3 regions of the Bacillus sp. N6 genome follow, and region 1 is predicted to be linked to each of the others. Evidence: riboswitches for the same ligand, from Rfam matches in the RefSeq annotation. Region 1 holds a riboswitch; each other region holds the start of a gene.
What was found. Region 1 has a riboswitch for magnesium ahead of mgtA (magnesium-translocating P-type ATPase). Riboswitches for the same ligand answer to the same signal wherever they lie in the genome.
Positions count from the first base shown of each region.

Region 1 (10,710 bases):
CATAATTTTTTGAGCTTTTTTATGCATCGTTATACCTCCTTGCAAATCAGTACAATTTCATTGTAACGAGAAATGAAATTATGGACAAGGGGAGAGTAAGGACAAAATTCGGGAAGGGGTTGCAAAATATAACAGGAAATTTGAGTGTGTGTAGAGAATATAGTAAAAGGGTATATTGTTAATTTTTAGTTGGGCAAGCTGAAGAATGGAGATACGATGATGAAAATATACGAAACAGATCGTTTATATTTAAAGGAAATTGATGAGTCGTATGCTGAAACAGTTCTTCAATATTACGACAGAAATCGTGAGTTTTTAAAAGCTTGGGAAGAGTATAGACCGGATGATTTTTTTACGCTAGATTATCAAAAGAAAAAGTTGCAAAAGGATAGAAAAGAGTTCGAAGAAGGGAAAATCATCAGACTATGGATTTTTAAAAAGGGTGATGATACGAAAATAATTGGCTGTATTTCATTTAATTTAATCGTTCGTGGCATTTATCAATCTTGTGTACTCGGTTATAAATTAGATAAAGCAGAGTTAAACAAAGGGTATACGACAGAAGCGCTTAGAAAAGCAATTCAAGTTGCTTTTGAGGGATTTCAGTTACATCGTATAGAAGCTCCGATTATGCCTCGTAATTTAGCATCTATACAAGTAGTGACGAAGATAGGTTTTCAATATGAAGGCGTGTCTAGGAAGATGTTAATGGTAAATGGCGTGTGGGAGGATCATATGCGCTGGGTATTGTTAAATGAGTAATAGAAAGCAGATGGTTATCTAGACATGTAAACCATCTGTTTTTTGTCTTGTATTTCGAAACTTTTGCGAAATTCTGTTATAATTAATAGTGTTACATACATAATGGTAGTGCAGGAGGCGCAGTCTTATGATTAATCAAGAACGTTTAGTAAATGAATTTATGGAATTAGTACAAGTAGATTCTGAAACGAAATTTGAAGCAGAAATCTGCAAAGTATTAACGAAGAAATTTACAGATTTAGGTGTAGAAGTATTTGAAGATGACACAATGGCTGTAACTGGTCATGGTGCAGGTAACTTAATTTGTACTTTACCAGCAACAAAAGATGGTGTTGATACAATTTACTTTACTTCTCATATGGATACAGTAGTTCCTGGTAATGGAATTAAGCCTTCTATTAAAGATGGATATATCGTATCAGATGGTACAACAATTTTGGGCGCGGATGATAAAGCTGGATTAGCATCAATGTTCGAAGCAATCCGTGTTTTAAAAGAGAAAAATATCTCTCACGGTAAAATTGAATTTATTATTACAGTCGGAGAAGAATCAGGTCTTGTTGGTGCAAAAGCTTTAGATCGTGAGCGTATTACAGCGAAGTATGGCTACGCATTAGATAGCGATGGAAAAGTTGGTGAAATCGTTGTTGCAGCTCCAACACAAGCGAAAGTGAACGCAATTATTCGCGGGAAAACAGCTCACGCTGGTGTAGCACCGGAGAAAGGTGTATCTGCAATTACTATCGCAGCGAAAGCAATTGCGAAGATGCCACTTGGTCGCATTGACTCTGAAACGACTGCAAACATTGGACGTTTTGAAGGTGGTACACAAACGAATATCGTTTGCGATCATGTACAAATCTTTGCAGAAGCTCGTTCTTTAATCAATGAGAAAATGGAAGCACAAGTTGCGAAAATGAAAGAAGCATTTGAAACAACTGCAAAAGAAATGGGTGGTCATGCAGACGTTGAAGTAAACGTTATGTACCCAGGATTTAAATTTGCTGATGGCGATCACGTTGTAGAAGTTGCAAAACGTGCAGCTGAAAAAATTGGTCGTACACCTTCTCTTCACCAAAGTGGTGGCGGAAGTGATGCAAACGTAATTGCAGGACACGGTATCCCAACAGTTAACTTGGCAGTTGGTTATGAAGAAATTCATACAACAAACGAGAAGATTCCTGTTGAAGAGTTAGCAAAAACAGCAGAATTAGTTGTTGCAATTATTGAAGAAGTAGCGAAGTAATAGAATAGAAAAAGCGTGTAAATCAATTGTGATTTACACGCTTTTTATTTTGATTCGATTGTTTTTACAAGGCGTATAAGCCAATACAAGAAAAATCATAGCAGTATATAATATTAGACGAGAGAAAAATCCAAACGTATTCATGTTGAAAATTGGAAGGAGTAAATAATTAATTATGATGATTAATATAACTACAAGGAACATATAGTTAATTTCACCATAATCAGCCTCTTTCACATGTGTATCCTCTTTATATGGATTATAAAAAAGAACAAGTAATTATTATAACTATTGTGCAAAATTTGATATAATAAAAGAACGAACGTTCTGATTAGGGGGTGAGTACTATGCGAGAAATGTATCCGAAAAATGGTCGTGTAATTTTACATGTAGATATGAATTGCTTTTTCGCATCTGTTGAAATTGCTCATGATCCATCATTACAAGGAAAGCCATTAGCGGTTGCTGGAAATGAAAAAGAGAGAAAAGGAATTATTATAACATGTAGTTATGAGGCGAGAGAATACGGAATACGTACGACGATGCCCCTTTGGGAAGCGAAAAGGTTATGCCCGCAATTAGTTGTAAGGCGTCCTAATTTCGCATTATATCGCGAAGCTTCATTTCAAATGTTTCAAGTCCTTTCCCGTTTTACAGAAAAGATACAACCAGTCTCAATAGATGAAGGATATTTAGATATTACAGATTGCTACGCACTTGGTTCTCCTCTTGAAATAGCAAAGATGATTCAACAAGCACTATTAACAGAGTTGCAGCTTCCGTGTAGTATTGGAATCGCTCCAAATCTTTTCCTAGCAAAGACCGCTTCAGATATGAAAAAACCACTTGGTATTACCGTGCTTCGAAAACGCGATATTCCAGAACTGATTTGGCCACGTCCAGTTGGAGCAATGCATGGAATTGGTGAGAAAACAGCTGAAAAATTAAATGATATTCATATACAGACAATTGAACAGTTGGCAAAGGGAGACGAGCATATCATTCGCGCTAAAATTGGCAAGCACGGTGTTGATTTGCAAAGGCGTGCAAAAGGTATGGATGATAGGGAAGTGGATCCGAGTCAAATGGGACAGCATAAAAGTGTCGGTAACTCGATGACTTTTTCAAAGGATATGGATGAAGAGAAAGAATTACTTGATATGTTAGAACGTTTATCAAAGTCAGTGAGTAAAAGGTTACAAAAGCGAACCCTTGTCAGCTATAATATTCAAATTATGATTAAATACCATGATAGGCGAACAGTAACACGGAGTAAGCAATTGAAAAATGCGATTTGGGAAGAACGCGATATTTTTCAAGCAGCATCCCGTTTATGGAAGCAACATTGGGATGGTGATTCCGTTCGTTTACTAGGTGTTACAGCTACTGAAATAGAGTGGAAGACAGAATCGGTGAAACAATTAGATTTGTTTTCATTTGAAGAGGATGCAAAAAAAGAACCGCTACTTGCTGTCATTGATCAAATTAATGATAAGTATGGAACACCACTTTTACAACGAGGTAGTCAACTACTACGTAAGCAAGAGAAGTCGTTTCAACAAAAGTTAGAAAATAAATTTATGTAGAAGGTGTCATGAAGTAGTAAAAATCATGACACCTTTCCTATTTAACTCGCTTCTAAATCTAAAGAAGTCTTCCATCCAGCTCCAGTAACGCCAGATTCTAATAGCATTCTACTTACTATTTTTTCAATTAAGATAGCTGCATTTGTCTTGCAATGTAATGTAGCCTGTATACAAACTTTTTGATTAGAATCTACATCTTCACTATACAACTCTTTTAAACTGAGCCCTTCTGTACTTACCATATGCATAAGTAAAAAACGAATATGTGCTTCAGTTTCTTCTGAACAAGTAAGGGAAAGTAAGTAGTTCGTTTGTTCAGGTGATTCTTCTTTTGATTTTTTATTCATAAAAAGAGCAATTGGGCGAAGAAGTATATTTGCTAGTAACACGCCGGCTGCACCTAATATAGCTGCAACGAGGAAACCGGCGCCTGTAAGAGTACCGACAGCAGCTGCACACCATAAAGTAGCTGCCGTATTTAGCCCTCTAATACTAAAACCATCGCGGATAATAACGCCACCCCCTAAAAAACCAATGCCACTAACGACTTGAGCAGCAATGCGTGAGGGGCTAGCATCATGATCAAGCATGACGGATAATAAAACAAATATACAGGCACCAAGTGATACGAGAGCATTTGTCCGTAACCCAGCCATTCGATGTCTCCATTGTCTTTCCATTCCGATGCAAGCTCCTACAATAATTGCTATAACTAATCTGAATATAATGTCGTACCATACCATCATGGTCACCTCCATATATAAATATGTGTTATGTCTTTTAGAATGAGCGGGGAATACCCACTCATTCTTATTTTTACAACCAGCTATGAAACTTTTTAATATAAAGCTTTTTCAGGAATTGTGTTAAAAAAGCGTAGCCTAATAGTATTCCTACTAACCAAGGGAAGTAGCTAAGTGGCAATGCTTGTAAACCAACGGCTACACCAAGTGGTGAGAATGGAATATAAATCCCGATTGCCATAATAAGAGCGGTTAATAAAACGACGGGTGTTGATGCAGCGCTTTGAATAAATGGAATCTTCTGTGTTCGTATCATGTGAACAATTAAAGTTTGTGTTAACAATCCAACCACAAACCAACCGGACTGGAATAATGATTGCTCGCTCGGTGTATTTGCGCCAAATACATTCCACATGACTACGTATGTGATAATATCAAATATGGAACTAATTGGGCCGATACAAATAATGAAGTTTCGTAAGTTTGCAGTATCCCATTTTCGGGGTTTTTCTAGAAACTCTTTATCCATTTTGTCCCATGGAATAGAAAGTTGTGAAATATCATAAAGTAAGTTTTGAATTAAAAGATGAATGGCAAGCATCGGTAAAAAAGGAATGAAAGCACTTGCTACTAACACGCTAAACACATTACCGAAGTTAGAGCTAGCTGTCATCTTAATATATTTTAAAATATTTCCGAATGTAGTACGTCCTTCTACAATCCCGACTTCTAATATAGTTAAACTTTTTTCGAGTAGAATAATATCAGAAGCTTCTTTCGCAATATCAGTAGCAGTATCAACAGATATTCCGACATCAGCTTCACGTAATGCTACAGCATCGTTAATGCCGTCTCCCATGTAACCTACAGTGTGTCTGTTTCCTTGTAATGCGTGTATAATGCGAGATTTTTGCATTGGATTAAGCTTCGCAAATACAGTCGTTTCTTCAGCAAGTTTTGCTAATGCTTTATCGGGTAAAGAATCAATCTCGTAACCGAGGATTGGTTCGCCGATATCTAATCCAACTTCTTTACAAACTTTTCGTGTAACAATTTCGTTATCGCCAGTTAAAATTTTCACTTGTACACCATGCTTTTGTAATGCTTGAATTGCAGCTGCTGCAGATGGTTTCGGGGGATCTAAAAAGCCGATATATCCAGCGAGAATCATATCAGTTTCGTCTTTTACTGCGTACTCTTTATCATTTATGTTTCTATCTTTTTTATAAGCCACAGCAATAACCCGCATACCTTCACTATTCAATGTCTCGCTTAGTTTTTTGACATTTGAGCGTATTTCCTCAGTGAGTGTAACGATTTTTTTATCCACTTCAGTGTAGTTGCAAATTGATAAAATTTCTTCTACGGCACCTTTACAAACCATTGTATGTTCACCTGAAATATCTTTTACGATGACTGACATACGCCGGCGGGCGAAATCGAATGGAATTTCATCTAGCTTTTGAAAAGCTGATGGGTCAAATGTATTGTTTTCCTCTGTATGCTTAATAACAGCTTTATCTATTAAGTTTTTCAATCCAGTTTGATAGAAACTATTTAAATAGGCAAATTGCAAGACGCGATTGCATTTATTTCCATTAGGATCTAAGTGACGAACAAGGATAATGTTATCTTCTGTTAAAGTTCCGGTTTTATCTGTACAAAGAATATTCATAGCACCTAAGTTTTGAATAGAATTTAGTTGCTTCACAATTACTTTTTGTTTAGACATGTTAACGGCACCTTTAGCTAAATTAGCAGTTACAATCATTGGCAACATTTCAGGTGTAAGGCCAACAGCCACGGCAATAGCGAAGAAGAAAGCTTCTTGCCAATCTCCTTTTGTGAATCCGTTAATGAGAAGGACAATAGGCGCCATAATAAGCATGAATGTAATTAAGAGCCAGCTTACTTTGTTTACACCTTTATCAAAGCTTGTTTCTACCCGCTTTCCGATTACCTTATTTGCTAAAGAGCCGAAATACGTATCGGTACTTGTTGAGATGACAACAGCTTTTGCGCTACCACTTACAATATTTGTTCCCATGAAGCAAAGGTTTTCCATATCGAGTGGATTGTAATTTTTTTTCATGTTTTTCGGTAAGATATGCTTATTTTCTGTATGGTAGCAGTGTTCGTATTTTTCTATAGGAAGTGCTTCCCCTGTCAAAGAAGATTGATTAACAAATAAATCTTTAGCGGATACAACACGCACATCGGCTGGAACGATATCACCTGCTGAAAGGGAAATAATATCGCCAGGTACAAGTTCCTCAATTGGAATTTCTGTTGTGTAATTTCGATTTAAATTCGTTACATTTTTTATTTCATGTACAAATCCATTTATTCTAAATACGCTCGCAGTTGTTCGAACCATAGCTTTTAATTTATCGGCAGCTTTTTGAGAACGAAATTCTTGGGAAAACCGAATCGTTGCACTAAGTAGGACCATTACAGATACGACAATTGTTCCTTGCATATCATCCGTGAAAAAGGAGAGTGCTCCAAGAGCTAATAAAACGAAAATAAATGGATTTTTAAATGCTAACAGAAGCTGAATGTACCACGGTGCCATTTTATTATGAGCTATTTCGTTCGGGCCATATAAAGAAAGTCTACGAGACGCTTCTTGTTTAGATAATCCATCTTGAGATGTTTCTAAAAGTTTTAACGCAGAGCTTATATCTTGTGTTGCAACCTCCACTAATAATTCGTTATTTGTTTTCATGCTATCTTGCTCATAAGCATGCTTTGTTTCTTGTCTTTGTAAATTAAACATCGGTAGTTCCTCCTCTGTCATGAAGGAGGAAACAATCTGTTACCTAACTATTTGAAATGGTGAGGAACAGTTTCTTTCCTACCTACATGATGAAATATGAATGTAAAACGTATGGGTATCTGGGCCGAATCATCAATTGCCAACTGTTCCTCACCTCCGTACAATTTAGTAGTTTCTGAATATGCTATGTTTGTTTCATAGTAAGGTGCATATAGACGTAAAAAGACCTTTACTCAAAACGAGTAAAGGTCTGAATTCGCAGTTAAAAGAGTCCACAACAAAGACTGCTAGTAGACATAAATAAAAACAGTTTTTGTGTATGACAAAATACATGCACCTCTCCCTCGTTGAGTTTTAGCACTGTATAGCATAGGTACTGAAACCAGCTACGTTAAAAAAGGCCTTCATTCCGACCTTTCCTGTTGACCCATTGGCGTCTCTCGACATTTTTGGGCAGCAGCGTTTCTCTATACAGGAGCCTCACCTAACAGAGACCATATTCAATTACATGTTGAATGTTAGCACTGTAAAATCGTAGTGTCAATATCTTTTTTATCTGTGTTTTTAAAATATTAAATGGATTTATAATAGATATATGGGATGAAATGCATGATATTAATTATAAATAATGTGGAAAATAAATATTTTTATAAAAGGGGAATTTGTAATGGTACCACAAAATTTTATTATAAATATTGAGAATCAAAAGTGGTTGTTTAATGAGCAGGAAGATTTATGTTCTCACGGGGAAATTTATTTAAATGTGGATGGAACGATTATTACACAAACAGGTATGGATGAGGAATGGGGAATAAGTGAATCAGCTTTAGCTCTGTTACGAACTTTAGATAAAGAATATATTTGTGATATTGAAAATGAAGAGGGGCTTATTTTGCACGGATGTGGCACTATGCTCATGTTAGGATGCCCAATTTTAATTCATTGGACTATAAACCATATAGGTGAAAATGTGGTTTTAAAGGATTTTGTCAAGGTTATTTCTACTGATCAAAAGGCTATATACTATGAAGGGCTTCATATAGAAGTAAATGAAAATGAATATAGAAAACAAATTGTTTCTTTTGCGCTACAAGCAAAAGAATTATTCAATAAATCAAGTGAAAAGATAATTTTAGATGAGTTTGATCAAAGTATGTATACAGACTTTTGGACGGAATATAATCATTTGCTAAATAAGTATAAATAAAAAAGCACTGTAACCAGTGCTTTTTTATTATAGATTACGAGATTGTAGGGTTTTCAAAAATAACAATCTCTGAACTGTTTGTAGTTGAAACGCGTTGGGCGTAATATGTTAAAGCTGAAGAAATATATGCTGGTAACGTATCATTTGTATGTGATGTTGTATATTCATGGATTAATTCCTTTAAAGTTGTCCATTCTAATTGTGCTGGGTGATCAGACACGAAAGAACTTACCCAGCGATCAAATGAAGATGAAAAATCAGTTTGTAAACGAAATACTTCTTTCATAATAAAACGCTCCCTTAAAATGTAGTATAATCATTTTAACACAAAACACGAACGATTGCTAAATTTTTTAAGTATAACGTTCGTGTTATATAGTTGTCTAGATGATTGGTTATGTAAATTCAATTTGCCATTTGAAATAACATTCCGTAAGATGAGAGATAGAGTATATTTAGAGCTGGAGGAAAGAAAGTGGAATTTGTATTTTTAGGAACTGGTGCAGGTGTTCCTTCAAAAGGAAGGAACGTTTCAGCAATTGCTTTACAATTGTTAGAAGAACGAGGACAAACTTGGTTATTTGATTGTGGCGAGGCCACGCAACATCAAATATTACATACATCTGTACGTCCGCGCCGCATTGAAAAAATATTTATTACGCATTTACATGGCGATCATATTTTTGGATTGCCTGGTTTATTAGGTAGCCGTTCATTTCAAGGAGGAACTACGCCTTTAACGGTGTATGGACCGAAAGGAATTAAACAATTTATTGAAGTGGCATTATCGGTAAGTACGACACATGTGAAATATCCACTTGAAGTTGTGGAGATAACAGAAGAAGGTACCGTATTTGAAGATAATGAATTTTATGTAGAAACGAAAAGATTGTCACACGGTATAGAATGTTTTGGATATCGTATTGTAGAGAAAGATATACAAGGTGCTCTTTTAGTTGATAAGTTGCTTGAGATGGGTGTGAAACCAGGTCCAATCTTTAAACGTTTAAAGGATGGAGAAGTAGTTGAATTAGAGGATGGCACGATATTAAATGGAAATGAGTTTATCGGCCCACCTCAAAAAGGAAGAATTATTACTATCTTAGGTGATACGCGATATTGCGAAGCGAGTAGGGAGCTTGCGCAAGATGCAGATGTACTTGTCCATGAAGCGACTTTCGCGGCAGAAGATGAGCAACAAGCGCATGATTATTTTCATTCCACATCTAAGCAAGCTGCGAGCATTGCACTTCAGGCAAATGCGAAGCGATTAATCTTAACTCACATTAGTTCTCGCTATCAAGGAGATACATATAAGGAATTATTGAAAGAGGCAAGAGAGTTGTTTTCTAATACAGAAATAGCGACAGATTTGAAATCATTCCCAGTAGAAAAATAATAATTTTGTAAAAAATGGTAACAGTGGGTTACCATTTTTTTATGTCTAAAAAAATTTAAAAATAAAACTGTTATTATTTTATACTTATACTTGGATGATACAGAAAATTAGAATGGTTTGAATATATACGATAAAAATACGAAATAATGATTATTTAGAAAAACTGTTATATAAGTCAGATGACATACAAGTGATACAAATAGCAGGAATGGACTTTTATTCAGAACTTTTAAAATTCAACAAAAGTAAGCGTTTTATAAAAAACAAGCTATAATGAGGGCAGATTATAATTTATGATAAGTCACATGCTTTTTAGTTATTATCGTAACAAGTGAAGTTGACTAAACCATGAGAGAGTAACATGAGAATTATAATAGGAAAGATATCGCTTGTTTATGCTATCCTTGCAATGACTTCTGTGTTAAACTTTGGATTGCTACCAGACTTTATTGTGGATTATCTTATATCATTTTTTAATGAAAATAATGCTAAGATTCTTATGTATTATTATAACTGGTATTATTTCAGGTTATATTGGATTACTTTTATTTAAAAATTATCCAATTCATACAGCAGAACAAATTCGTGGTACAACTGGAAAAGCGACAGATGTAGCAGGTTAATAGAATAGTAGAATAAATTTTTGCATAGAGGTTTAGGGGGAGTTATGATGAAGTATCGCTCAGTATTTGATATTATCGGTCCAGTTATGATTGGACCATCAAGTTCACATACAGCAGGCGCGGCAAGAATGGGGCAAGTTGCTCGCCAGCTGTTTCGTCATGAACCAGAAAGAGTAAGCATTTCGTTATATGGATCATTTGCAAAGACGTATCGAGGGCATGGTACGGATGTAGCACTAATCGGTGGAATATTAGGATTTGAAACAGATGACTTACGTATTCCAGAGGCGCTAGAAATAGCAAAAGAGCGCGGAATTGAAGTGGAATTCATTGAAGAAGATGCCAATGCACCTCACCCAAATACA
Region 1 covers NZ_CM127843.1:4,067,556-4,078,265, reverse strand. Annotated here, with positions in the region: gene prli42 (stressosome-associated protein Prli42) at 1-27, opposite strand, end outside; gene ACUXVC_RS20885 (GNAT family N-acetyltransferase) at 217-762, shown strand; gene ACUXVC_RS20880 (tripeptidase T) at 890-2,008, shown strand; partial or broken gene ACUXVC_RS20875 (hypothetical protein) at 2,053-2,245, opposite strand; gene ACUXVC_RS20870 (DNA polymerase IV) at 2,356-3,594, shown strand; gene ACUXVC_RS20865 (MgtC/SapB family protein) at 3,636-4,337, opposite strand; gene mgtA (magnesium-translocating P-type ATPase) at 4,411-7,116, opposite strand; M-box (ykoK) riboswitch at 7,448-7,615, opposite strand; gene ACUXVC_RS20855 (hypothetical protein) at 7,784-8,323, shown strand; gene ACUXVC_RS20850 (DUF3932 family protein) at 8,358-8,609, opposite strand; gene rnz (ribonuclease Z) at 8,799-9,722, shown strand; gene ACUXVC_RS20840 (hypothetical protein) at 10,208-10,345, shown strand; gene sdaAB (L-serine ammonia-lyase, iron-sulfur-dependent subunit beta) at 10,393-10,710, shown strand, end outside.

Region 2 (10,710 bases), 2.5 Mb from region 1:
AGATAAGGAAACCATTGTATATTGTGGTTCTGGTGTTACGGCATGTCCAAATATCATTGCGTTAAAATTGGCTGGATTCCAAAATGTTAAATTGTATGCAGGTAGCTGGAGTGATTGGATTTCTTATCCAGAAAATCAAATTGCAAAAGAAGAAGATTAATCACTTGCATGCAAAAATAATTTGTATTAAAATAAGGTCACAAGCAAGAGATTGCTCGAAAAACTTTGTATTTTACACATTGGAAACAATGTGATAATATAACGACAAGTAAATAATACATCCTGCGGTGTACGTAACTTATTTATGTCTAAAACCGATGTTAGTTATACGGAAGCTCAATATTTAGCGACCATCATCAAGCCTTCCTTGTGGAGGAAGATGTACGGTAACTGTGAGGGCATCCACCTGCGAGTAGCGGGTTTTTGGACATTTACGAGGAGCGGCACGTGCGGGGGTCTTATTTCAACTAACCTTATATAAAATTCCTACGGTGTACGTAGCTTATGCATGTCTTAAACCAATAAGTTTAATATGGAAGTTCAATATTTAAATGTAGCTAACATGCCATCTTTTTAAGAAGGAAGTTACAAACATTTGTGAGAGCATCCACCTGTGAGAGCAGGTTTATGGACATCTAGAGAGAACGGCATATGTGGGGCTATATAAAAACCTTACGTTTTATACGTAAGGTTTTTTTGTTGCATAGATATATCAATATTATCTTGATTCACCTGTGAAGTTTCCGTAATAAATGTAGCACTTTCTGTCTTCATCAATCTCTCTTGAATCCAAGGAGAATTCCATAGACATGCCGTCTCGCTGAATATATATAATATCTGAATGAAGAGATGGTAAAATTTCTTCGTAGTTCCATACATCTTGACTATCTACTAAGCTTGAACTCGTTTCACTTAGTTCTCTAATTTCAAAACCGATGTGGGAGTATGTAGGGTCTGAAGGGTCATTGACGAAAACTTCTTTTTGAATATAAATAACCGCTGTTCCGTCTGGATCAACCGAAGTTGCAGTAACAACATAAGTATTTTTCTCTTTAATAAAATATTCACAAGTCATGCGTGCGATAATTTCAGAATTAGAAATATTGGCGTAGTTCCATAAAGCAGGATACCCTTTCGTTTCATCATTAAGTCGATATTCTAAGCGCATTTAATCCCTCTTCTTCCTTTTTCTTCTACTTTATCATGCCATCCTATATAATAGGAATAGAATTTAAAAAGGGGAGTGCGAAGGTGACAAAAACGAAATGGCTAGTAGGTGGTGTCGTAACATCTTTAATGACTGGCACTTTATTTGGCTGCGCACAAGATCTTCCCCCAAAACCGAATGATAATAGTTGTTCTGATTGGGATTGGGATGATGAACTTGGGGTATGGCAGTGTGATGATAGTAGTTCAGGTTATCGTGGGCATTATTTCTATGGTGGGCGATACTATCAAAATAAGTCCACCTTTAAAAATTCATCGGCGTTTAAATCGTATCAATCGTCTGCTGAATTTAAAGGTGGAATTGGAAGCGGTTCAAAGGGAGGATTTGGGGGCTAAAATATGTCGCAATACATAAGAAATCGAAAAGAATTTTATTTAAAATATCCGAATTTTTGGTCGGATTTATATGAATGTGAGTATAGTTTGTTTCATGTTTTTTCTATAACAAATCAGACTTTGGACCAATTACACTTAGCGACTGAACGAATGGGGAAAATATTTTTTAAGACTGCTAGACTGCTGCGTAATTTAAGTGACGAACAGCTTCTAGATCTTGGCTTTCCATCCGCGAGTTTATCATTCATTAGAATGAAAGGGCTTTATCCTGAATCTGTAATTTCGCGATTTGATTTTGCTGTAACAGAGGATAATAAAATCAAAATGCTTGAGTTTAATAGTGATACACCAACTTTTATTGTGGAATGTTTTCGAATGAATGGGAAAGTATGTGAAAATCTAGGCTATGATGATCCAAACTCGGATCAAGAACGATTGCTATCTTCTGGTGTAACGAAAGCAGTAATGGAAGCGACAAAGGGATTAGATAATCCAAATGTTGTTTTTACAGCGCATCATGAACATATCGAGGATTGGAATACCACTATGTATTTAAGTCAGCTATGCCATGTTGAAAATAAAGTAGTGCCAATGTCAGAACTTAGAATTACAAAGGATGCTCTAGTCGATAAAGATGGGGCGAAGATTGATGTTTTATATCGCCAAACATATCCGATAGAAGATTTAATTGAGGATCAAGATCCTGAAACAGGAGATTTGGTAGGTGTGGAACTGTTACAACTTGTAAAAGCCGGAAAGCTTTTTATAATAAATCCTTTGTCAGCATTTTTACTTCAGCCAAAATCAATTCAGTGTCTTATTTGGGGGTTAGCAGAAGAAGAGGTCTTTTATACAAATGAGGAACAACAGTGGATTAAAGAATATATGTTACCTACATATTTAGAACCAGATTTATTTTTAGGAAAAGGTTCTTTCGTTCAAAAACCTTCATTTGGGAGAGAAGGAGATACAATTACGATTCGCGATAAAGACGAAAATATTATGCTTCAAAATGCATACGAAACGTATAAAGCGTCACTGCCGATATTTCAAAAGTATACCGAACTGCCAGTCGTATCCTTGGAAACAGAAAAAGGGATCGAGAAACTGTCATATGTGTTTGGTTCGTTTTTAATTGCTGGAAAAGCGAGTAGTATCGGTATTCGTGCGGGAGAAAAGATTACAGGAAATGAATCGTACTATTTACCGGTAGGTATAAAAAGGAGGGGGAAAAATGATTAATTTTTTATTATATTTAGCAGTAACACTCGGCCTTTTATGTATAGGTCTGTTCTTGATGGAAGTGACAACGAAAGTAAAGGAATTTAAGTTAATGGCTCAAGGAAATAAGGCGGTAAGCTATGTGCTTGGAGGACGATTACTTGGGTTAGCTGTTGTTTTATATTCGACAGCAGCTAATTCAATTTCACTTCTTGATATGATTTCGTGGGGAGCAGTTGGGATTTTGGCTCAAATTATCGTCTTTTATTTAGCTGAGTGGCTTACACCACGCTTTAATATAAACAAAAGTCTCGAAGAAGATAATCAAGCAGTCGGTCTTTTTCTTATGTTTTTATCGCTTTCGATTGGGATTGTAATCGCTGGTTGTATAACTTATTAAAAACTTTACGTTTAAACGTAAAGTTTTTAATTTTATCCCGCTATTTGCCGGGCAGCCCGATTGGTGAGGGCTAATAATCAGTGGGGGATGAACAAAACCCCCACTGATTAAAGTTTCACTTTATATACGTTAGTTTGCCATACCTTTTGAAAAAATTGTAGGCTACGGTTGACATCTATTTTAAATAAGAGTAACATTTTCAATGTAATGAAAATAAGTCTCTGTTAGGTGAGGCTCCTGTATAGAGAAATGCTACTGCCCAAAAATGTCGAGAGACGCCAATGGGTCAACAGGAATGATCGAATTAAGGTTTTTCTTAACGTAGCTGGTAATGTACCTATGCTATACAGTGCTAAAACTCGGCGAGGGAGAGGTCCGTAGATTTCTAATTATATTAGAAATCGTTTATTTGTGTATGTAATGGCCACTACTCTCTTAAGGGTAGGGGTCTTTTTTGTTACCAAGCTATGAGTAATTTCATAGTATAAACTATAAAATTAAACGAGGAGGTGAGGAGCATGTCAAATTCTGACTCGGTTCCGTTACCCATATACTTCAAATCAAAAATATATGATGTAGGCAGGAAACGATTTGTTCCTCCCTCTATATTTATCACAATGTAGCGTTTATAAAGCGCTAGACACTTTCACAGTAAAGTGGATAAATTGAGAAACAAAGCGTTTCTTCCTATGTTGTAAAGGAGGAGACGATAATATGTTATATGCAAACAAAACTGTGGGTAACACGTCATATAAACTAAATAAAAAATCAATAAAAGAACAAACAATGCTCCAAAAAAATAAAGATTTATTAATTGAAATTGCAACAAGAGATGTAAAATCTGTATTTGCATATTTTAAAACAACAAGAGACGGACTATCAATGAAAGAGGCGCAAAAACGTATTCAAGTATATGGCCGAAATGAACTAACTTCAAAAAGAGCAATTCTTGCAGAAGTAATGATGAAGCTTGGTGGCATGATTCCAGGTTTTTCAAAACAACGTGTGTGTGATGAATTACAACGTGAAACGATTACTGTATCTAGAGTAGAATGTTCTAGTAGTACAGGGCTAAATAGTGAACTGAAAATGATGGAGATACCAGTGCAAGAACTTGTACCTGGAGATATGATTTTTCTTTCGGCTGGAGATGCTGTGCCAGCTGATGTACGTATTATTTATGCAGATGATTTATTAGTGAATGAGTCTGTGTTAACGGGAAACGAAGCGAGTATAGAGAAGTTTGAAAGCTGCTATCACCTTGAACGTAAACGATTTATTCCATTAAAACGGATGAAAGATTATAATCCACTTGAGCTTGAAAATGTATGTTTTAAAGGTTCACATATCGTTAGTGGAAGTGCAAAGGCTGTCGTTGTTTCTACTGGAAAAAATACGTATTCAGGCATATTGCATACTTGTTGTAGTAGAACGTCTTAATGTGTTAATGGTGCTAAATATACAAAAACAATGTATAATAGACAAAGTTGAGCAAAAACGTAGAATGGTAATCTATTTATATAACCTTACGTGATAACGTGAGGTTATTATTTTTTTAATAGGAGAGGAATTATGAAAAAAGTATTATTAGTTGATGGTATGGCACTATTATTTCGTGCTTTTTACGCAACAAGTGTCTACGGACAATTTATGAAACGACAAGATGGAACCCCTACGAATGGGATTCATGGTTATATGAAACACTTGTTAACAGCTACGCAAGCGATTGAACCAACACATATCGTTACATGCTGGGATATGGGAAGTACGACATTTAGAACAGAATCGTTCTCGAATTATAAAGCAAATCGTGCAGCGCCACCAGAAGAATTAATTCCTCAATTTGATTTAGTGCAAGAAATGACTGCGAAATTATCCATTCCAGTTATCGGTATGAAAGGCTACGAAGCGGACGATTGTATCGGTACGCTTGCAAAACAATACTGCAATGAAGCTGAAGTTTATATTTTAACTGGTGATACAGATTTACTTCAACTTGTTGATAAGAACGTTACAGTTATGCTTCTGCGTAAAGGAATTGGAAATTACGAATATTACACACCGGAGAAAATCATGGAAGAAAAAGGTGTAGAGCCGTGGCAAATCGTCCATGCAAAAGCTTTCATGGGAGATACAAGTGATAATTATCCAGGTGTAAAAGGTATCGGTGAAAAAACAGCGTATAAGCTTATTCAAGAGCACGGAACAGTATCCGCTGTACTAGAAAATGTAGAATCATTAACAAAAGCGCAGCGTACGAAGATTGAAAGTGATTTAGAGAACTTAAATATTTCGTTGCAATTAGCACAAATTCACTGTGAAGTTCCAATTTCATGTTTACTAGAAGAGGGATTACACACAATGGATGAAGAAAAACTTAGATTTGTTTGTGAAGAAATGAATTGGGGAAGACCTGAAATATTAATAAATATGCTATAAATAATTTGGAAAGAGGGATGTTGCATAAGTCGAAATTTGACTTGGTGACACCTTCTTTTTGTTTTTGTAAACAGTATTATAGTAAATAAAATTATGTCGAACTCAATTTTAAATATATAAATGTTTCGACAAGATATAATGATAAAAGTTGATGGGAATAGTAATTTTTATAATGAAGTGAATTAATTTCAACATAGTTTTAGAGAGTCTTTTTTTCGTGTTCACAAAGTTGTCAGAAAATAAACGGAATTTTCATATGAAGTTCAAATAGAATTCACAACAATCAATTATTATAAGGACACACAGATAATTCTTTATCTTTTATATAAACCATCCCCCAAGGAGGACAATGAAAATGAGAAAAAAAGTGAGAAAATCTTTTAAACAATTATTAATTGAAAATAAACAATCACTATTAAATAATAAAGAAAATATGAAAGAAATTGAAGAGAGAATTGAGAAACGACATGTAGCATATAGTGGTGCCAGTAATTAAATAAAATAAAAAAGATAGCCTATGTAGGCTATCTTTTTTATTTTATATTGAAAAAACGCTATTCATCTCTTTAATTTTGTAAATATGCAAGAAATTTTTATAGTGTTTTTCTATCAATATTACTCATTTTTCGAGGTTGAAATTGGTATATACCAATTTTTGAGATTCGCTATTCATAATATTACAAAAAATGTTACAATACACTCAAATTTATACTATAAAATCATTTTAATATGAAAAATTGGAATGAAAAGAAAGGAGAGGAATATGAATAAAGATGTCGCTTTGAAATGATTATTATCATTTCATTAGGAGTTGATGTAAAAAGATGAAGAGATACGAAGAATTGGATTCTATAAGAGGGATTTCTTCATTAATAGTAATGATCGGTCATCATTTAATGATTTTTTCAGCATTTCAAAATTACAGTTATGAAGATAATAAACCATTTGTTGTGTATCTATTAAAAGAAACGCCTGCTCGTCTTATTTTTAGTAGTGGTAACGAATCTGTTATTATCTTTTTTGTTTTGAGCGGATTTGTTTTGTATGAATCTATTCAAAAAAACTATAGTAGCTATGGGTCATACCTTTTAAAACGTATATGCAGAATATATATTCCCTATATTGTGGCAATAATTATAGCTATTATATGCCAGGCTGCAATTAGTGAATATGGTATTTCTTATTTAAGTGAATGGTTTAATCGCTCATGGACGATTGAAAGTTCTCCAAGCTTAATAGCGCAACATATTTTATTGGTTGGGAAATATAATACAGATGCATATAACGGTGTGATTTGGTCACTTGTCCATGAAATGCGAATATCAATAATTTTTCCGTTAATTTTGATGATTTGTTTACGAAAAACGTTAAGGTGTTCATTACTATTATTGTTTAGTTTTAGTATATGTTCTGTCGTAATATTATTTTTGTTTCGCTCGGGCTTAACATTAACAAGCTATGCATTAACGTTGCATTATACGGTGCTGTTTTTATTGGGGGCACTAGTTGCGAAGTATAAAAATAATTTAATAGTTTTTTATAGTAATTGTACTAAAAACACGAAAATTGCATGGTTTTTATTTGCGATTTTACTTTTTATGTATGAAGGACTTATTGGAGAAATTAAAGTACTCAATAATTTTATATTTCGAGACTACGTAGTGGCGATAAGTGCAAGTCTATTTGTCATATTAAGTTTGTCAATATCAACTTTGTCATCCTTGCTACGCAATAAATACTTGTTATATTTGGGGAAGATTTCTTACAGTCTTTATTTATACCATATTATATCGTTGTTTTCCCTTATATACATGTTCCATGAAATATTACCGTTGCCTATTATTTTAATTTTTTCACTTATATTTTCGTTTATACTTGCAATACTTTCGTATATATATGTAGAAAAATTTGCATTCAGAGTCGGAAAGTATGTAACAAAACAAGTGGATAGAAAGAAGAGAGGGGTATCTGTAAAGAGTGACTTGCAGGATGTTATTCAGAAAAGGGCGGTGAAATAATTGAAGCAAGAAATGAGTATAAAAGATTTTCAACAATTATTGAAAAGAAGATTCGTAACGATTATTTTAACGATGTGTTGTTTAACCGCTTCTTTAGTTCTTATCTCTATGTATGTTTTAAAGCCGTCATATCAATATTCAACGCAAATTCTTGTTGGAAATTTAGATGAGTTTAATAAGGAAAATTCAACAAATAAAACACAAGAAAATAAGCAACTAGTAACATCGTATGTTGATATTTTAAAAAGCCCATTAATTATTTCAACAGTCAAAAAAACTTTGAAATTAGAGCAATCAAGTTATGAATTAGCACAAAAAATCTCGGTAGTGAATACGGACAATTCACAAATTGTAACTGTTACAGTAAAAGATTCCAATCCGAAAGTCGTGAAAGACATTGTAAAGACATTGGCAGAGCAATCACAACAAAGTTTTCAACAGTACACAAATGTACAAGGTGTGAAAGTGTTGACGGATCCTGAGTTACAGGAACAGGCTGAAAAATTGTTTCCGAAATTTCAACTGATCATTCCTATTTCTTTAATTGTTAGTTTTTTTGTTGGGATAGGTTTAGCTGTATTTCGAGATTATTTTGATGAACGTATATACACGGAACAAGATTTAGAGAAAATAACAACAGTCTCTGTTATTGGTCACATAAATGTGAAACCGAATAGAAAACAGAAATCTACAGAGATTGATAAACAATCATCTATATATCGAGGTGAACATGTCGATGTTTAGGACAAAGAAACAGCTGCCATTCGATTTGCATGATGATCTGATGAAAGAGCAGTTTTATACGGTGTATCACGAGCTGAGAAAATCTGGAAAACAACTATTCACAGTTAGTTCAACGAAGGACAGAGGGGTTGTTGCCTCACTTATAGTAAATATGGGTCTAGTGTTTGCAGAAATGAAGAAAAAGGTGTTACTTATTGATGTGAATTTTTCTGACCCTAAATTACATGTATTATTACAAAGTGATCACATGATAACCGTAAACGATATAATAAGCTCTTTCCCCTGCAATTATGAATCTTTTTCTAGTAATTTGTCTAAATACTTATATTGTATTCCTGCAAAAAAAACAGTACACACAGGGACGCCCTTAGTTGCTATGGATGAATTTGATAATGCGATTGCTAAGTGGAAAGAAGATTTTGATTACATTTTCTTTTATTCTTCTGAAGTATTTGATCTTCCTGCTACGCACATTATTGCAGAGAAATGCGATGGAATGGTCTTAGCAGTTAAAAAGCGAAAAGATTCACTACGTACAGTGCAAAAAGTAATAGCGGATATAAATAGGAAAGAATGTGAATTAATAGGTATAATTTTATATTCTTGAATGTGGGGGTAACGATCCATGATTCGTGAAACAAATCAAGCCAAGTTGTATACGATTCCGGCTCAAGAAAAGCCTAGCATATTGAATCGAAGTGTAAAACGCTTGTTTGATATTATATTTTCAATCATATTGTTACTATTAACGATACCAATTATGTTGTTCTTTTGTATTATGATTACTTTAGAAACATCAGGGGCTCCAATTTACTTTCAAGAACGTTTAGGTATAAACGGGAAGAAGTTTAATGTATTTAAATTAAGATCAATGGTAAAGGATGCTGAAATAAATGGCCCACAATGGGCAAAAGAACATGATTCAAGAATTACAAAAGTTGGATTGTTTATAAGAAAAACGAGAATTGATGAATTACCACAACTTTTAAATATTTTAAGAGGAGATATGTCTTTTGTAGGCCCTAGACCAGAGAGAGAGTTTTTTTATAATGAGTTTGATACGTTTATTCCAGAATTTAAGGATCGTTTAATGGTAAAACCAGGATTAACAGGATGGGCACAAATAAATGGAGGATATAATCTTGATCCAAAGGAAAAGTTGAGGCTGGACATGGAGTATATTGAAATGAAAACATTTCGGCTGGACATCCGTATTTTATGTAAAACCGTTTTAATTGTATTGAACGGTAATGGTGCAAGATAAATATATATGTAAACAAACAACATATGTAAGTAGGTTACTTGCAAAGGAGAACTTGTATGGGTAGATCTATTCTAAACAATATTATCCATCTATTTTATAGTACGATTTTAGCTAACCTTCTTCAGGCCGTCAGTTTAATTGTTTTAGCAAACTTTTTTAACGCACAACATTATGGGATGTTTAGTGTTGCCATAGCAGTGACGTTTGTTATGTTATTTTTTACAGACTTAGGACTTAGTAATACGTTTCTTCGAGAAGGGGCAAAGGATGGAGCAGATTTAGAGAAGATTTTATCATCGTATATAAAAATAAGGATGATTCTACTTATTCTTATTTCTATAATCGGTTATATTGTTATTCATTATATGTATGCGGATAAAAATTTAATTTATATGATGATAAACGTAATGTTTTTCATGTTAATAGGATTAACTTGGCAAAACATAGGAATTGCCTATTTTCAACTGACGGAACGTATGAAGTATATAGCGCTCATTAAAGTTGTATCAGCATCGGTTGTCATTATAATTACATGTTTTTGTATTTTCGGAGAGTTACCGGTGTATGTAACGGCTCGCTTATATGCTTTTGGGTATATGATCGGTGGTTTATTCAGTATATATATCATGAGAAGAAAGACGAAAATGAATATGAAAGTCGTAATTCATAAAGCTTTATTTTGGCAATTAACTCCCTTTATTATTAGCGGTTTTTTAATAATGAGTACGCCACAATTAGCACCTATCTTGCTTAACTATACATTGCCATTAAGTATGGTAGGTGTTTTTGCAGTGGCGTACCGAATGCCGGCAGCTTTATATCAAGTACCAGGGGTAATTGCAGGTGCATTTTTTCCAGTGCTCTTTAAGCATTATAACCAGAATAATATAGAAGAGCATACGAAATTAAATTTGCTTCAAATTAAATCAATGGCGATTGTAGGAATATGTATGACGATCGGTTTATATCATTTAGCACCATACTTTATTTCTATATTTTTTCATGAAGAATGGCGCAATGCAGTAGAACCACTCCAAATATTATCATTTCTTATTGTGCTA
Region 2 covers NZ_CM127843.1:1,524,081-1,534,790, forward strand. Annotated here, with positions in the region: gene ACUXVC_RS07970 (sulfurtransferase) at 1-160, shown strand, start outside; RNA gene ssrS (6S RNA) at 277-459, shown strand; RNA gene ssrS (6S RNA) at 481-664, shown strand; gene ACUXVC_RS07985 (hypothetical protein) at 719-1,168, opposite strand; gene ACUXVC_RS07990 (hypothetical protein) at 1,252-1,563, shown strand; gene ACUXVC_RS07995 (glutathionylspermidine synthase family protein) at 1,567-2,805, shown strand; gene ACUXVC_RS08000 (DUF350 domain-containing protein) at 2,798-3,184, shown strand; M-box (ykoK) riboswitch at 3,398-3,563, shown strand; gene ACUXVC_RS08005 (P-type ATPase) at 3,899-4,624, shown strand; gene ACUXVC_RS08010 (5'-3' exonuclease) at 4,757-5,623, shown strand; gene ACUXVC_RS08015 (FbpB family small basic protein) at 5,979-6,119, shown strand; gene ACUXVC_RS08020 (acyltransferase family protein) at 6,448-7,641, shown strand; gene ACUXVC_RS08025 (YveK family protein) at 7,642-8,385, shown strand; gene ACUXVC_RS08030 (CpsD/CapB family tyrosine-protein kinase) at 8,372-8,992, shown strand; gene ACUXVC_RS08035 (sugar transferase) at 9,011-9,649, shown strand; gene ACUXVC_RS08040 (oligosaccharide flippase family protein) at 9,706-10,710, shown strand, end outside.
Region 2: it holds a riboswitch for magnesium, as region 1 does, so the genes downstream of both, ACUXVC_RS08005 (P-type ATPase) here and mgtA (magnesium-translocating P-type ATPase) in region 1, are expected to answer to the same signal.

Region 3 (10,710 bases), 1.6 Mb from region 1:
TGCTAAATGAAGTGGCGTCATTAATACTTGTCCTTGTCCATAGCCCGTGTCTGCTAGTTGAATATCGTTTTTTATCCCATCTTTTGCAATGATTGAAATAGGAAATTCGTATTCGATTGGTAATTTTTCATAAAATCCGTACTTTTTAAATTCCTTTACATACTGATCTTTTCCCATTTTCAAAGCTTGTTGAGCAAAATAAATATTATCAGAGTACTTCATTGCCTTATCAAAATCAATTGGACTTGCATCCTTTACACGCGTTACATAGTAATTTCCCCAAGATGAATCTTTTGTCCACTTCAATCCTTGAATTTTAAATTCTTCCTTCGGATTTATTGTGTTTGTTTCCAAACCAATTGCACCTGTGATCGTTTTAAATACGGAACCTGGTACAAATGCTTGTGTAAAGCGATTCGTCATTGGTAGTTTCGAGTCGTTACTCCATGCTTCTCGTTGGGCTTTCGATGCTCCTCTAACTATTATATTTGGATTATAAGCAGGGCTACTTACAAGTGCGATTGTTTCACCTGTTTTAGGATTGACCGCTGCACTAGACCCTGCTTCAGTTTTCATCTCATTAAAGATTTTTTCTTGAATTGCAGCATCAATTGTTAACGTAACATTTTCTCCTTCTTTTGCTTCTTTTTTTGCTACGTTTTTAATCTCTTTCCCCTTCTCATCTTCTATAAATACGCGTCCACCCTTTTCACCACGCAATTTATTTTCTAACACTTTCTCTAAACCAGTCTTACCTACTAAATCATCTGCTTGATAACCTTGTTTTTGAAGTGATTTTAACTCCTCCGCATTCACCTTTCCTATATATCCAGTTAAGTGTGCCGCTGCTTCACCTAATGGATACGTACGAATATTTACTGGGTGAGATGAAACTCCTTCTAATTCAATATAATCATTCTGTCTGGTTCCCTCTTTTAAAATGCCAATTGGTACAAAGGAGTCTGGTTTTATCCATTTCGCTGTGAGCTTTTGTTCGACCTCTTCTATAGACATATCAAGTAATTGTGCTACTATTTCTTTCGTTTGCGCTGCTGTTTCGCCTAGTTTCTCTGGAATAATTCCAACCTCAGTCGCTTTACCATTCGTTGCAAGCCCTTTTCCATTGCGATCATATATTTCTCCGCGTTTTCCTTGCTCTATTTGCATACGTACTTTGTAATCTTTTTTCATACCTGGGAAGATGAAGTCTGGTGTCCAATCTATTTCCCAAGACTCTTTATCTTTCACAAGTTTTGCTTCATGGATGAATGAAACTGGTCCTACATCCGTATCCATCTTAACTTCAAAAAGAAAAAGCTCTTTATCTTTCGTATTCTCTCCTTTCATTTTAACTTTTAAATTATTAGCTCCAATCCCCTCATAGATTTTTTGATATTTTTCTGTGAATTCTTTTTTAGAAATCGATTTTTTGGCATGGTCTGATAAATGATCATACATATTTGCAAATTTTCTATCATTCCATAAATTGATATATTCTTCAAATGCTTGTTTTGGTGGTTCGTTTTTATTACATCCTACCAACAAAACTGCGAAACAAACGAAAAGCAGCATCCATAATTTTTTCAATTCAATCTTCTCCCTTAGTTAAAAATGATGATTCCTTTCGTAATTTATTTAATAAAAAATGTTTTAACGCTTAATAGACAGTGAAAGTAAGGATATTGTTCCATATTTACAAAAAACTAAAAAAGAGTGATAAGAATTCCGTAAATTTGGAATCCTCATCACTCTCATTTGATATTGTGCAAATCATGAATATGAAATAATAATTTCTAATTTCAAAAAATAATTTCAATTTTCCAACTAACGAGATAAAAATCATGTATTTGTTCTATTTTTAATAATTCATAAATTCGTTGAAATGTTCGCATCAAATTCATCTGATGTTTTGGTATCTATTTTTCTCCCATCAATTGTCATCTTTATTTTTTGTTTTTGGTTTGCTGTTACCACCCAAGCATTAGGTAAATAACGATCTTCATGTGATAATGTAGAAGGTGAATTTATAACCTTTCCTCCTAAATATAGAGTAGCAGAAGAACCACCATCCATAGCCATTGCATTTATAGCACCTTTTTCATATAGAATATCTTGACACTCTTTTAACGTAGCCCCTATACTATGCGTCTGTCTACCGTCAATGACTAGAAACATAATTGTACCATCTTCTTTTTGGGCCATAATACTTCGCGGAGCAGAACCCCAACCACCGTCTCCTTCTGTAATCATTTTTTCTCCATTTACAATTAACTGTGGCATAAATCCTGCTGCTGAAACGACTTGTTTATCCAAAAGTTGTTGTGTAGAATAATTTCCTGTTATCATTTGTCCAAACTTTGTTAAGCCTGTAATAATTGTAGGGGTATTTCTATCCATATTCGTATCAATAACTTTCCCATTTTCTATTACAATTCCAGTAGCAACATTTCCTCCACCCCTTCCTGTTTCATCTGCAAATCCACTTGCATTCACAGCAACAAGTGCATGATTACGCTTTGCCATTACGCTAATTTTTTCTCCTCTGTTAGCGCCCTGTGTTCCTTGATGGCTAACAAGTTTAACATTGAAGGGATTGCTAATAGTAACTAAATTTCCTTCAAAAAGAAAGCGACTATCTTTGTGACTTTTAATCGTTTCTACATCAATTTCTAATGGCTGATTTTTAAATTCTTCTAATCTTTTTCCTGCTATTTTTTTATAAATATGCTCATCACTATTTGACCATTTCGGATGATTAATTCTATCTTGCAATTTATCTAGTTCCTTTTGGGATAGGAATGTATATTTCGCATATTGCGGATGCTGAGAAGTTAGTATACTCCCAGCCATTGTTATGCGAAGCTCTCGGCCATAGCTAGTACCAAATAATATGCCTATACCAATAAGCATGAAAATAGACAATAGAAGCAAAATTCGTTTGAAGATTTTTCTGAGATGTTTCATAGTTTTATCCTCCAGCATTCATTACATTCAATAAATCCATTAAAATATTATTTATCTAAATACAAAAGTGTTTGATTTCCTCATGTCTGAATTCCCCAATATACTTTAGCAATTCAGGCAAAATACTTATTCCGATTTTCGTTTTTTTAGTGTATATTTATAAATTTAATAACGTTTTTGCAACCATGAAATAAATTACTAATCCTGTTCCATCAACAAATGTTGTAATAAATGGACCTGAAACAACTGCAGGATCTAATTTTAATTTTCTTAGAATTAAAGGTAAAACAGCTGCTACAAGAGAGGCCCAAATAACAATAAATAATAAAGTAATTGCTACAACTTGTGCAACTTCTGTTCCAACTCCTAACATATAAGCACGAGTGAGGCCAGCTATTCCAAGTGCAAGTCCGAGAAGCATCCCTATTGCAAATTCCTTTTTCATTACACGGAAAATATCTTTAAATTTGACCTCTCCAATACCGATTGCACGAGTAATTGTTGCTACAACCTGTGTTCCTGTATTCCCACCAGTACCTACTAATAACGGAACAAAGAAAGCAAGGGCAACTACAGTTTCAATTTCATCTTCAAAATACTTTAATACTGTACCTGTATATGCCTCAGCAACAAAAAGAAGTAATAACCATGGTAGGCGTTTTAAGAAGATGCTCCAAATGCTAGCTTCAAAGTAAGATTGATTCAATGGCTCACTTCCGCCTAACTTTTGAATATCTTCTGTAGCTTCTGCTTCCATAACATTCATTACGTCATCAAAAGTGATAATACCAATCATTTTATTATTTGCTGTTGTCACAGGTATTGCTGCTAAATTATAATTCAGTAGCTTTTTTACAACTTCTTGCTGGTCAACTTCAGCTTGTACTGAAATTACCTCTTGAATCATAATAGTAGATAATATCTCTTCATCTGCTGCTAGTAATAACTCATGTATGGAAACGATTCCCTCAAGATAACCATGACTATCTAGAACATAACTATAAGATATTGATTCTACATTTTCAGAATGTTCCCTAATGTACTTCAATGTCATTTTTACTGACCAATTTCCTCTAACTGCAACAAAATCACTTGTGATAAGACTTCCTGCCGTTTCAGGTTTGAAATTCATCAATTTTTTTACGTTATGTTTTGTAATTTTGTCTAGATACGCCATTAATTTAGCTTGTTTTTCAGGATGAACCGCTAGAAGTAAATCTACTAATTCATCAATCGGTTGTAAATTTAGTAACTTTTTAGCTTTGTTTTCAGATAAGTGAATTAAGATATTATATTTTTCTTCTGCACTCATATATTGAAGAATTTTAGAGCTTTTTAATACGGGAATCGTATTTAGCAATATGATTTGATCTTCAATTGAAAATCTTTTTACTTCTTGCGCAACATCATACGACGGAAGACGTAAAACTTTCTCTGCATCCAAATTATTTTTGGTTACAAGTAATTCTTTTAATAATTTCTTCATGTTAACTCCTCCTCATATTGCTAAGGGAGACTCTAGAGTTTCATGAGTGGTTTTGTTTTATTTTATCTGTCTTAAATTTTTTATTAGAGCAATAATAGTTACATTGCAATCAATCCATTATTTAGAATTACCTCCTTTTTGAATATAGACAAGATAAAACAAATAACATTAAACAGAAAAACCTTTACTCAAAAAGGAGTAAAGGTTTTTTACAATACAAATAAATGATTATTAAGACAGCTCTGCCAAAATCTCAGAGGTGCCTTTCTATCAAATCGTATACCACTCCCTCGTTGAGTTTTAGCACTGTATAGCATAGGTTTTTATAACCAGCTACATTAAGAAGGGCCTTAATCCGACCGTTCCTGTTGACCCATTGGCGTCTCTCGACATTTTTGGGCAGCAGCGTTTCTCTATACAGGAGCCTCACCTAACAAAGTTTATTGAATTACTTCAAAATTTAAACCAGAATTTAATATTTGTCAACTGACTTTCAAATCCATTCATAAAAAATCTTTTATAGAAAATGAAATTATATTTTATTATAAATTTAAAATTCTCCTTAAAAAACATAGAATTTAAATAGATTTAATTCGAAGAAACGTTATGAAACATATGAAACTTATTGTTTTCAATCAAATTCCAACTTTATAACAGAGGATGAATAATTAGTCATTCTGTATATTAAAAGAATATTCTTAACAAATCTTCTTTTATGATTAAAATCTTCTTTACGGTTTATCAAATTTATATGGTTAAACTACTCAATCAAACTATACACTAAAGTCAAAAATATGTACTTATACAGAATGATTACATACATTTTCTCATATCATTTCTCAAAGGACTATAAAGCAATAAAACAGATAAAATTAGAAATACGGTTGCTTGACAAGCAAAAAAAATATATTTATGCTTGCTACACGAAACAAATACATAAAATTTATGTTGCTTAACCTGTTAGGTGAGGCTCCTATGCAAACACAGGCTATTGCCCAAAAATGTCGAAAGACGCCAATGGGTAGAACAGGAATTGTCGGATTAAGGCTCTTCTTAAGATAGCTAAGTAATGAATTTTCATTACTTTACGTTGTATAGTGCCAAAGCTCTACTAGGGGGAGAAAAGCCTTATTTAGTCATGCCATTTTGAATCCCTCTAGTTACATACTAGGGGGATTTTTGCGTAAAAAACAGGGAATAAGTGATAGAATCTTTCTAAACAAAAGTCATATTTAGTAATTGACGAGAACAAGATTCTATTCATTAGCAAATGTAATGTAATATTATGTTTTGTTTTAAATCAGGAGGATATTAAAATGAAAAAAATATTAAAACTCGATTATCTATTGCTCCTTCCTCTATTCATAACATGTACTTTAGGTATTATCATGATGTATAGTGCAAGCTCCATTGTCGCTGTCCAACATTACGGTTATAACAGTAGGCATTTTGTTGATTCTCAATTAACAAAGCTACTTTTAGGAACAATAGGATTAATAATTTGTGCTTTACTCCCATATGAAATATGGAAAAAACGAATAGTCTCAATCTGTATTATGGTTGGGGGGATTTTTTTATTAATTATGGTTTTATGGAAAGGAAAAGTGGTAAATAATGCTCAATCATGGATCTTTGGAATACAGCCAGCTGAATTTCTTAAATTAGGAACAATCCTTGTAACAGCCCGTTTTTTTGCATTGCGACAAGAACAAGCTAAAAATAACTGGCGTGGTATCGGAAAACTTTTATTTTTTTTAGCTACAATTTTTTTTCTTATCTTTAAACAACCAAATTTAGGATCTGCACTTTTAATATTAGGTATAGGTTTTAGCATATTTCTTTGTTCAGGAATAAATATAAATCTACTAATCAAAAGAACTACCATCGGTTCTATTTTATGGTTACCTATTTTATATTATTTGATTCAATATAGTTTATCAGCAGTTCAAAAGACACGTATTACTACGATTTTCAATCCCTTTCTTGATGCGCAAGGAAATGGATACCAGCTTGTAAACTCTTTTATTGCCATTGGCTCTGGAGGAAGCACTGGTCGTGGATTTGGAAATAGCATACAAAAAACAGGTTATCTTCCAGAACCACACACTGATTTTATAATGGCAATAGTTTCTGAAGAACTAGGATTTATTGGTGTATTTATTCTATTGGTTGGAGTTTTGACTATGGTACTTCGCTCCTTAAAAATTGCACAATTATGTGCAGATCCATTCGGCAGTTTTATAGCAATTGGTATAGGATGTATGATTGGTATGCAATCAGTTGTAAATTTAGGTGGTATTACGGGACTATTTCCTCTTACAGGTACTCCATTTCCATTTGTAAGTTTTGGTGGAAGTTCTTTAATGGTCAATTTAATAGCAATAGGAATATTGCTTAATATCTCAATTTTCAATAAAATAAGACTTTCTCCTTTTTAAAATCTATTGTACTATAGTCATTTTTGTTACATTTAGAGAGATTATACAGGCTTTCATAATGATTTGATTAAACTGTAGATTTATTAATTTTAGACGAACATTTAAAATATTTTATAGCATAGAATAGACAGTATACAGTAGACACCACTAATATCTACTAGGTGAATAAAAAAGAAGGAGAAAATAAATGACTCTAAATATAAATAGAGTATTCCCACGTAATTGGTATGCTGTGAGTTATGCAAAAGATATAAAAAAGATTCCAGTAAAAAAAAGAGTTACTGGCAAAGATTTTGTATTATATCGGGATGAAAAAGGCGAAGTTCAGGCTCTATCACCTTACTGCCCTCATCGTGGCGCTGACTTATCACTGGGACAAGTAGTAAATGGTAAACTAGTCTGTCCCTACCATGGTTGGGAGTTCGATAGTTGTGGTACTTGTGTAAGAATTCCATCCCAACCCAATAAACCTATCCCGAAATTTGCTCATACCTTCTCATACCCTGTAAAAGAAAAGATTGGGTTGATTTGGATATACCCTGATAGTGAGGAAACTCCACCTGAATGGAAAACTTTTCATGTAATGGAGAACACTCCTTTTAAACTCTCTTTCTTCCACGCAACTTGGAATGCACACCTTACTCGATCAATCGAATCTGTGCTGGATATTGCTCATCTTGCTTATGTACATAAAAAAACGATTGGTAGAAAAACAAAAGCCGAATCAACCAATTATAAGCTGGAGGGAACACTGGATCAGTTTATATTCTCAAATGGTAATGCTTACCTTGAATACAAATTCCCACATCAGTGGATGCTTCACAGTGGCAAACAGGAGAATGAGTCATTTATTCAGTACATTACGTTTACACCAATTGATGAAGAAGAGACATTAATTATGGGATATACCGGAAGGACATTTTTAAAGTACTTCCCTTTACTAGACCAAATTTTAGCTAAATTTAGTTTAAGAGTACTAAAAGAGGATCAAATTATTGTAGAAAGTCAACATCCTAGACCTATACCAGAAGCTTTAAAAATGGAGGCCCATGTTCATGCAGATATGGCTCAAGTTCAGTTTAGAAAACGTTGGTTTCAGTTTTTACAAAATGGGTCTTGTTTTTCACTCGATTAAAGGCACGTAACGCAGTATTAAATATAGGTGTAGTGATGTTGATAGACGTGGATGCTACCCCATCGCCATCAAGCTAAAATTTTATAGTACCCCCTGAACCCAATTTTGTACTAACTCGTAACAAAAAATCCCTTCAAAAAAAGAAAGGCGCCTATGCACCTTTCTTTTGTAATTCATTCTCACTCTCTTAGCATTCAGAATCCCTTATGAATCACTTTAATGCATCATTGTACGGACCTAATTACTCTTTAAAAAAGTAATAATTTGTCTCCTTACTTTTCAGTAACATATTTCCTCTTATTATTAAAAATAAGTCGTTTCTGCTTAATATTTTTACTATAACTCTAACTAGTGCTAACCAAAGGATCATAATAAGCCAAATATAATTTATTAATCACGTTTAAAGTACATAAGTCTGCACTGATTGAAAATGCAGAACCAGCATTAATATCGTTTAGCGTATTCCTAATCCGCTAATGACTTAAATCACCTTATTTCACTCTCTTCGGTAAAGCTGAGCCTGAATGTTCAATTACTGGATGAACATAAACATTAATGTCAGCATTACTAAAATAATTTTCACCTTGATCCCAATTCTTACTTATTTTCTTATTTTCTTCCATTCTTTATAATTATTCCGCTTATATACTTCTCCTAATGCTAATACATCCACCTTATATTTTTTTGAACAAGCTTTATTGATTTTTGAATCCTTTGCTCCATCTCTTTTGAAATATCCTTCGTTAAGCGTTTTTTATCTCCATGCCCAAATGTTTTCAATTATTTTTGTTTCTCCAGATTTATTATAGAATCTTTCATCTAAAATTAGTCCGTTTTACCAGTTAACATAGAATTTGACAGACGAATAAATTCTTCTTTTCGATCTAAAAAAATGTATGTGCAATAAGAGTTATGTTTAACATTAACAAAACACTTAATATAACCAATAAACCATACACCCAAAATTTACTTCTTCATTGAAAAAACAACATTTTTAGCTAGATGTAGTAAGTTATTTTAGGATGAAAAATTTAAAATATCTATCTTTATATACAGTTCAATATATTACTACAATTTTAACAAAGGACCACAAGCAATTGTAAAAGAGAAAATGAAAAAACAACTTAAGTTTTACCCTATATAATCATTAAAATATATTAATTTATTGTTGTATTAATTACCAATAAGAATTTCATAAAGAAAGCACAGACTTATTAAGGCACATATTTATCTAACCTACATAAAATAAAGATGTACAATTGCCTACTTTATGAATTTTTTATAATGATATATAGAAAGGATTCATTAAGTTATGTTTGTTGGGAAATAACATTTATATTTCTTCTAAAATAAACAGGGTACAAATTACACATATCAGCCTGTTTATTTTAGAGAAAAGTTGTTTATAAGTAGTTCTTTTCTTTAAAAGAAGGAACTACATTTTTTAAATTAAATTTCTAAATGGATAAATTTAGCACGGGAAAGGAATTGAACTTATGTCTAATTTAAATTTCATTTCTGATCAATTTGCTGCAATTCTTAAAGGAAAGAGTAAAATAAATCAAGGTGGTTGTTCGGTGTCTTTTCACCGCAATTTTAAGGTCCTGGTTCAAGGAAAACCAAGTGCCTATGTAGTTCCCGTCGGAGTAAGTTTTGAATCGTTGGATCAAAATGGCAATGCATTAAATTTAGGAGAAATCGCGGTTCTACAAGAAGAGATCCCTGCATTTATGAAATCAATTGTACAACAAGGAATTATTGTCAGTGCTTTACATAATCACTGGTTATACATGAATCCCTTAATTATGTATATTCATATCCAATCGGTAGAGCACCCGTTACATTTTGCAAGAAAATTGGCAAATTCATTTTTATCGTTAAGCAGCTATCCTGTTTCTAATATCGAAGGGCAATAATTTATCTACAATCATAGATATGATAATAATATGTACCAGACTCCATGCACGTTGCGCTTGTATAAATAGTATTATCTAATGTATCTTCTTCCGTTATTACTCCTCCTTTTGGAACCTCACAATTTTACAAAATACGAAAAATGACCGATATACCCTCTTCTTCGTTATCTATACCCTGAATATTTTATTTACCATACGCTGCTCGTATCAACCTTGATGGTGGGGTGAAATCTCCATTAAGTCCCATTGAACCTGAACCTTGTCCAAAAGCACTTAATGGTATATCCCCCTCGCATGGCTGCGATTTAAGACCTATATATTGTCTTAAATTTTGTAAATGCCAATTAAACTCAGGACTATTAGTCACTACTCCTTGTCGATTCTAATACAATAGATTCACCCCATTTATCCGATAAAATCTAATGTAATGGTGGAGTAACTCCTAAAGCAGGTAATGGCACCTCCCAAAAGGAAATACTAGCTACAAATTTCTTTAACTCTTCAACAGATTTGAATTGTGTCTTTCGAAACCAGAAGAAAAGCCAATAGATTTCTGAAAACTGGGCGTATGATTTGATATTGTAAAGCCCTCAGGCATCAATTTGTTCATCACCTATCATCATGTATCCCTTGGTTGAAACCATCAGCTTTTCTGTACCTCTTCCCAGTCGATAGCTCGAAAAGTTATGAGTGTTGAGCTCAACTTAACGACGACGAGAGCTGCTCCCCAATTAGTGATGAAACCCATTATCACATTTCGTATCATGTGGC
Region 3 covers NZ_CM127843.1:2,463,798-2,474,507, reverse strand. Annotated here, with positions in the region: gene ACUXVC_RS12670 (penicillin-binding transpeptidase domain-containing protein) at 1-1,587, opposite strand, end outside; gene ACUXVC_RS12665 (phosphodiester glycosidase family protein) at 1,867-2,964, opposite strand; gene mgtE (magnesium transporter) at 3,122-4,450, opposite strand; M-box (ykoK) riboswitch at 4,730-4,895, opposite strand; M-box (ykoK) riboswitch at 5,400-5,576, shown strand; gene ACUXVC_RS12655 (FtsW/RodA/SpoVE family cell cycle protein) at 5,767-6,888, shown strand; gene ACUXVC_RS12650 (aromatic ring-hydroxylating oxygenase subunit alpha) at 7,076-8,023, shown strand; partial or broken gene ACUXVC_RS12645 (HXXEE domain-containing protein) at 8,265-8,333, opposite strand; partial or broken gene ACUXVC_RS12640 (Ger(x)C family spore germination C-terminal domain-containing protein) at 8,515-8,782, opposite strand; gene ACUXVC_RS12635 (DUF1259 domain-containing protein) at 9,520-9,939, shown strand; partial or broken gene ACUXVC_RS12630 (linear amide C-N hydrolase) at 9,944-10,460, opposite strand; gene ACUXVC_RS12625 (glutamate decarboxylase) at 10,671-10,710, opposite strand, start outside.
Region 3: it holds a riboswitch for magnesium, as region 1 does, so the genes downstream of both, mgtE (magnesium transporter) here and mgtA (magnesium-translocating P-type ATPase) in region 1, are expected to answer to the same signal.